Regions from separate parts of the Streptomyces sp. NPDC107498 genome, predicted to be linked through region 2. Evidence: riboswitches for the same ligand, from Rfam matches in the RefSeq annotation. Region 2 holds a riboswitch; the other holds the start of a gene.

Region 1 (3,387 bases), on a different contig from region 2:
GATCACGGCGTCATACGTGCCCCGCAGCTCCTCCAGGCACGCCAGGACCGGCTCGAAGAGCTCCTTCTGCCGGCCACCGTGGTAGCCGCGGGCGCTCAGTTCGCCGACCGGCCTGCCCATGAGGACGACCTGGCTGGAGCGGTCGCTGCCGGGCTTGAGCAGCACCGGGTTCATCAGCGCGGTCGGCTCCACCCGCGCGGCCTGCGCCTGCATGGCCTGCGCCCGGCCGATCTCGGCTCCCTCCCGGGTGACGAAGGAGTTCAGGGACATGTTCTGTCCCTTGAACGGCGCGACCTTGACGCCCTGCCGGACCAGCCAGCGGCAGATGCCGGCCGTGACGACGCTCTTGCCCGCGTCGGACGTGGTCCCGGCGACGAGCAGCCCCCCACCCCTCATGCGTTCCTCCGCTTCAGCGCGCTCGCGATCGTGCGGCCGCCCACGCAGGCGGCCAGGGTCAGTCCGGTGATCCGGCGGGACAGCCGGACCGCGCGGTCGACGTCGGCGACCTCGACGGGCCGGCCCTCCCCGTTGAGGACGGGCCGGTCCTCGACCCGCCCGGCGTACGAGAGGGTCCCTCCGAGCCGTACGCCGAGGGCGCCCGCGAAGGAGGCCTCGACGGGGCCCGCGTTCGGGCTCGGGTGCTTCGCGGCGTCCGCCCGCCAGGCCCGCAGGGCGCCGCGCGGGTTCCCGCCGGCGACGGTCGCGAGCGCGGCGGTCAGCCGGGCCCCGGGCCAGCCGGCCAGGTCGTCGAGGCGGGCCGAGGCCCAGCCGTACCTCCGGTACCGGGGCGACTTGTGGCCGACCATCGCGTCGAGGGTGTTGACGGCCCGGAAGCCGACGAGTCCCGGCACGCCCGCGACGGCGCCCCAGAAGAGGGCGCCGACCACGGCGTCGGAGGTGTTCTCGGCGACGGACTCGACGACCGCGCGGGCCATCGCGGGACCGTCGAGGGACTGCGGGTCGCGTCCGCACAGGTGCGGCAGCCGCTCCCGGGCCGCCTCCAGGTCGCCGGCGGCGAGGGCGCCGCCGATCGCGCGGGCCTCGCGCCCCAGGGTCGTGCCGCCGACGACGGCCCACACGGCCGCCGCGGTGAGCGCCACGGATCCGGCGCGGCTGCCCCGTGCCGTACGGGCGGCGAGGGCACCGGCCGCGACGGTGGCACCGGCGCAGACGGCGGTGTGCAGGGCGCCCCAGCCGCGGTGGTCGCGCCACAGGGCCCGCTCGACGCGGGCCGCCGCCCGGCCGAAGGCGGCGACGGGGTGTCCGCGGCGGGGGTCGCCGACGAGCAGGTCGACGGCGAGGCCCAGGGCCGCGCCGTACGCGAAGACACCGGTGGTCGGGGAGACGCTGCGGCCGCGGCCGGGCATGGCGCTCTGTCCTCACTCAGGGTCCGCGCCCTGGATCGACGTGACCGGCGGCGAGAGTTCCTGACTCCCGGACCCGTGGGATCCGGTCACAGTGGCGGGACCGCGCCGGATTCGCACCGGACTTCCTCTACTGCCGCCGTCATGGCCCCGGCAGTCCACCACGGGCCGAGAACAGCCGTCAACTCACCCTTGACCTGCACCGCGTCACTGTGCGAAGCACCACAGACACGACGACCGGGCGGTCCGCATCCGAGGATGCGGACCGCCCGGTCGGGGAGCGGGACCGTCAGGCGACGATCAGGTAGATGCCGTACGCCACGGCCGCCAGGCACAGGGCGAAGGCGGCGTAGGCGCCGGTGCGGGCCAGGGCTGCGGAGCCTCCCTGGGCGGCGGCCCGCTCCTGCTTGGAGAGGCCGACGACACCGAGGGTGAAGAGGCCCACGAGGGCGACGGTCGCCACGAGGCTGACTCCGAAGACGGAGCCGAGGGCTGCCCAGTCGATCTTCATGCTTGGTTCCAGTTCCTTAGACCGCGGCGGGGGCCGGGGGAGCGGCCGGGTCCGTGGGGACCGGCGCGGGGATGGTGGTCTTCAGGTCCTCGTCCGCGACGGCGGCGACGGAACCGGCCGGCGGCGGGGTGACGGCCGCGATCGCGGTGGTCACGACGCCGGCGGCCTCGTCGTCGGCCTCGACGTCGTTGACGTTGGTGTGGTCGACCACCTGGCGGCGGGAGACGAGCCAGATGCCGGCGCAGGAGGCGATCAGGAAGGCCGCGACGACGTAGACGCCCCAGTCGCCCTGGCGGGCGACGTACTCGGCGCCCGCGCCGACCAGGCCGGCGGCCGGCAGGGTCAGGCCCCAGGCGACGAACATGCGGGTGGCGGTCGACCAGCGGACGACGCCGCCCTTGCGGCCGAGGCCCGCGCCCATGACGCCACCCGAGACGACGTGGGTGGTGGAGAGCGAGAAGCCGAGGTGGGAGGAGGCCAGGATGGTCGTGGCCGCGCTGGTCTGGGCGGCGAAGCCCTGCTGCGGCTGGAGGTCCGTGAGGCCCTTGCCCATCGTGCGGATGATGCGCCAGCCGCCGAGGTAGGTGCCGAGCGCGATCGCCAGGCCGGCGGAGACGATGACCCAGACGGGCGGGTTGGAGCCGGGGGCGAGGGTGCCGCCGGCGACCAGGGCGAGGGTGATGATGCCCATCGTCTTCTGGGCGTCGTTGGTGCCGTGGGCGAGGGAGACGAGACCGGCGGAGGCGATCTGGCCGACCCGGTAGCCCTTGGCCGTGTCCTTCTCGTCCGTCCTGGCGCCGATCCGGTACGTCAGCTTCGTGGCCAGCATCGAGGCGATGCCCGCGACGATCGGCGCGGCGACGGCCGGGAGGAGGACCTTGCTGACGACGACCTCGCCGTTGACGCCGCTGACGCCGATCGAGGCGACGGTCGCGCCGATGAGGCCGCCCATCAGGGCGTGGGAGGAGCTGGAGGGCAGTCCGACCAGCCAGGTCACCAGATTCCAGAGGATCGCGCCGACGAGCGCGGCGAGGATCACTTCGGGCTGGATGCCCTCCTCGTTGACCAGCCCCTTGGAGATCGTCTTGGCGACCTCCACGGACAGGAACGCGCCGGCGAGGTTCAGCACGGCGGACATGGCCACCGCCGTCTTGGGCTTGAGCGCACCGGTCGAGATGGTCGTGGCCATCGCGTTGGCGGTGTCGTGGAAACCGTTCGTGAAATCGAACACGAGAGCTGTCACGACCACAATGGCGAGCAGCAGCGTGATGTGTTCCATTTACCCAGGCAATCGTTTGACGTCAGTGGCGCGTCGAACGTAAGCAACCTGGGTGAACGGAAGATGAACTGGGACGGGCGACGTGGTGTCCCTATCCGGTGTCAAGGGATTCCGCTTCTCGCCCCGGAGCGCCCGGTGTCCACGATGCGGTCATCCGGAACCACGGGCGATCCCGGGCCTGCCGGGGGTCGTGCCCGCCGCCCCGCCCCCTTCCCGGCCGACCGGTTCCGCTC
Region 2 (3,387 bases):
GCCAGCGACTGCTGTGCGCCGCCGCGTCGATCGGCAGCATCGGCGCTACGCGCCCGCGTCCTCGGCACCCGACGGACCCGCACCCGAAGCACGGGCGGCGGGGGCCGCCCCGGGGCCCGGGGTTCCGCGGCCTGCTTCCGGCCCCGGGGTACCGGAGCCCGCGGTTCCGGTCCTTGCTCCCGCACCCGCGGTTCCGTGGTCTGCGGTTCCGACGCCCGCTCCCGGGCTCGCGGTACCCGCGACCGTCTCCGGGTCCGCGGTACCGGAGCCCGCGGCGGCGCTCGTGGTGCCGGACGGCGTCCCGGCGCTCGTGGCGCCCGGGGTCGTCCCGCCGCTGCCGGCGGGGCCGTCGGCCCCGCCCGCCCGGGCGTCGGCGCGGGCCAGGCTCCCGGCTCCGACGGCGCTCCCGGTCCCGACGGTGCTCCCGGCCCGGTCGGCGGCCTCGACCGGGCCGGCGGCCTCGGCCTCGGACGCGGCGCGGGCCGCGCCCTGGCGGCGACCGCGCCGCAGGCCGAAGTAGTACGCCAGGACACCGGCGCCGATCGCCGCCTGGAGGGCGAAGAGCGCCGACTCGATCTCGCCGGACGGCGGCTCGTACAGCGGGCTGAACCACGGCTCGTAGTCCGGCTGGAGCTCGGTGATCGCGGTCTCCGCCTCCCCGTCCGCCCCGGCGAACGGCTGCTCCTTGTGGTCGCCGAGGCCCAGCGCGAGCGGCAGGACCGCGAGCGCGGCGACGACGAGCAGCAGCAGGGTGTTGATCCTCGCGTTCCGGCTCATCGCGCGACCGCCTCCTCGCGCCGTTCGGTCCGTGCCGGGCCGAGGACGCCGAGCCGGGTCAGCTCGCCCTTGCTGGACTGCGTGAGCAGCCGCATCACGAGCACCGTGAGCAGGCCCTCGCTCACCGCCAGCGGAATCTGGGTCACGGCGAAGATCCCGCCGAACTTGGCCAGCGCGCCGGGCACACCGCTGCCGGGGTCGGGGAACGCCAGGGCCAGCTGCACGCTGGTGACGCAGTACGTGGACAGGTCGGCGACGAACGCGCCGAAGAAGACGGCCACCATCAGGGGCGTGCCGAACCGCCGGAGCAGCTGGTACGTCCCGTACCCCGCCCACGGCCCGACGATCGCCATGGAGAAGGCGTTCGCGCCGAGCGTCGTCAGCCCGCCGTGCGCGAGCAGCAGGGCCTGGAAGAGCAGGGTGATCGTTCCGAGGACCGCCACGATCGGCGGCCGGAACAGGATCGCGCCCAGGCCCGTACCGGTCGGGTGCGAACAACTGCCGGTGACCGAAGGCAACTTGAGTGCCGACAGGACGAAGGTGAAGGCGCCGGAGGCGCCGAGCAGCAGGGTGGATTCGGGGTTCGAGCGCACCTCGCGGGTCAGCGCGCGCACTCCGTGGACGACGAACGGAGCGGCCGCGACGCCCCAGGCGGCGGCGTGCACAGGGGGCAGATACCCCTCGGCTATATGCATGATCGGGAGACCCTCTCCAGCACCTCGTGGATGGACAGCGCACCCTGGCCGGTCTCCTGGCTGACGGTCATACGGCCCGACTCCGCCTTCCCACACCGTCGCGGTCTCCCACGACGGTCCAGTGGCTTCCCCGAGGTGTTCCCCCGGGGGTGGAGCCGGACCTCCCGATCACAGTGGCGAGGGCCGCACCGGTACCGCACCGGTTTCCCGTACACCAAGGCCCTGCGACATTAGTGTGTTGACCTGCTGGATCACAACACGGCCACCACGCGGCGCGTCCTCCCGGTCACCCGGCGCACTCGGCCCCGCGCTCACTGCTTGCGGTAGGCGTACGCCTCCGAGGCCGCCGCCGCCACCGCGTCGAGATCCCCGCCGGCGCTCGCCGTCACCAGCGCGGCGACCGCGCCCTCGACGAACGGCGCGTCCACCAGACGGGAGCCCCCGGGCAGTTCGTCGCCCTCGGCGAGCAGCGCCTTCACGGTGAGGACCGCGCTGCCCAGGTCGACGAGGAGCGCGACCCCGGCGCCCCGGTCGACGGCCTCGGCCGCCGTGCGGATCAGCTCGGAACTCGTCCCGAGGCCACCGTCCGGGGTCCCGCCCGCGGGCAGGACCGGCGCGAGGTCGCCGCCGCCCGCGAGGCCACGGGCCAGCTCGGCGACGGCCGTCGCGACCGCCGCGCTGTGCGAGACGAGCACGATGCCGACGGGCGCCGGGCCCTCCGGGCTCATCGTGCCCCCTCCGCCCGCGCGGTGGCAGCGAGGGCGGCGAAGAGCAGCGCCGACGACGTCGCCCCCGGATCCTGGTGCCCGACCGACCGCTCCCCGAGGTAACTGGCCCTGCCCTTGCGCGCCCGGAGGGGCACGGTCGAGAGGGCGCCCTCCTCGGCGGCGGCGCGGGCCGCCTCGTACGAGTTCCGCAGCCCTTCCACGCCCGGGACGAGCGCGTCCAGCATCGTCTTGTCGCCCACCTGGGCACCGCCCAGCTGCGACACGGCGGCCACACCGGCGCCGAGCGCCTCCGCCAACCGCTCCCGGGTGACCTCTCCGTCCTCGCCCAGGGACTTCCCGGCACGCCGCAGCAGCGTCCCGTACAGCGGTCCCGAAGCGCCGCCGACGGTGGAGATGAGCTGCCGTCCGGCGGCGGTGAGCACCGCACCCGGGCTCGCGGGCGGCTCCTTCGCCAGCGTCTCCGTCACGGCGGCGAACCCCCGCCTGAGATTGGCGCCGTGATCGGCGTCGCCGATGGCCGAGTCCAGCTCGGTGAGCCGGTCCGCCTCCCGGTCGACGTCCCCGGCCACCGCGGCCAGCCAGCGCACCAGGAACCCGGCGCCGAAGGTCTCCGTCATCCCGTTCCCCCTTCCCGTCCCGCGTCTCACCGGCCCCAGCGCAGCGCGGGCGTCCGCACCGGCGCGTCCCACAGGCGCAGCAGCTCCTCGTCGACCTCGCACAGGGTCACCGAGCACCCCGCCATGTCGAGCGAGGTCACGTAGTTCCCGACCAGGGTCCGGGCCACCGGCACCTTCCGCTCGGCGAGCACCCGCTGGACCTCGGCGTTGAACCCGTACAGCTCCAGGAGCGGCGTCCCGCCCATCCCGTTCACCAGGACGATGACCGGCCCGGACGGACTCAGGTCCTCCACGACGGCGTCGACGGCGAAGTCCGCGATCTCCCGCGAGGTCATCATGGGCCGCCGCTCCCGGCCGGGCTCGCCGTGGATGCCGATCCCCAACTCCAGCTCCCCCTCCGGGAGGTCGAAGGTCGGGCTGCCCTTGGCGGGGGTCGTGCAGGCGCTCAGGGCCACCCCGAAGGACCGGCACCGCTCGTTCACCCGGCGGGCGATCGCCTCCACCCGCTCCAGCGGGGCGCCCTCCTCGGCGGCGGCGCCCGCGATCTTCTCCACGAACAGCGTGCCGCCG

The links. A riboswitch is a leader RNA that binds a small molecule or an ion and turns the genes downstream of it on or off. The one in region 2 is predicted to bind cobalamin.
Region 1: linked by a shared signal. The riboswitch ahead of ACZ66Z_RS27485 (cobalamin biosynthesis protein) and the one ahead of ACZ66Z_RS19780 (energy-coupling factor ABC transporter permease) in region 2 are both predicted to bind cobalamin.

What each region holds. Positions count from the first base shown of each region.
Region 1 covers NZ_JBVJPE010000018.1:58,342-61,728, reverse strand. The annotation lists gene ACZ66Z_RS27490 (cobyric acid synthase) at 1-396, opposite strand, end outside; gene ACZ66Z_RS27485 (cobalamin biosynthesis protein) at 393-1,367, opposite strand; cobalamin riboswitch at 1,403-1,542, opposite strand; gene ACZ66Z_RS27480 (hypothetical protein) at 1,654-1,875, opposite strand; gene ACZ66Z_RS27475 (inorganic phosphate transporter) at 1,892-3,154, opposite strand.
Region 2 covers NZ_JBVJPE010000010.1:206,096-209,482, reverse strand. The annotation lists gene cbiQ (cobalt ECF transporter T component CbiQ) at 1-40, opposite strand, end outside; gene ACZ66Z_RS19785 (energy-coupling factor ABC transporter substrate-binding protein) at 46-777, opposite strand; gene ACZ66Z_RS19780 (energy-coupling factor ABC transporter permease) at 774-1,472, opposite strand; cobalamin riboswitch at 1,502-1,706, opposite strand; gene ACZ66Z_RS19775 (PTS-dependent dihydroxyacetone kinase phosphotransferase subunit DhaM) at 1,784-2,200, opposite strand; gene dhaL (dihydroxyacetone kinase subunit DhaL) at 2,197-2,817, opposite strand; gene dhaK (dihydroxyacetone kinase subunit DhaK) at 2,844-3,387, opposite strand, start outside.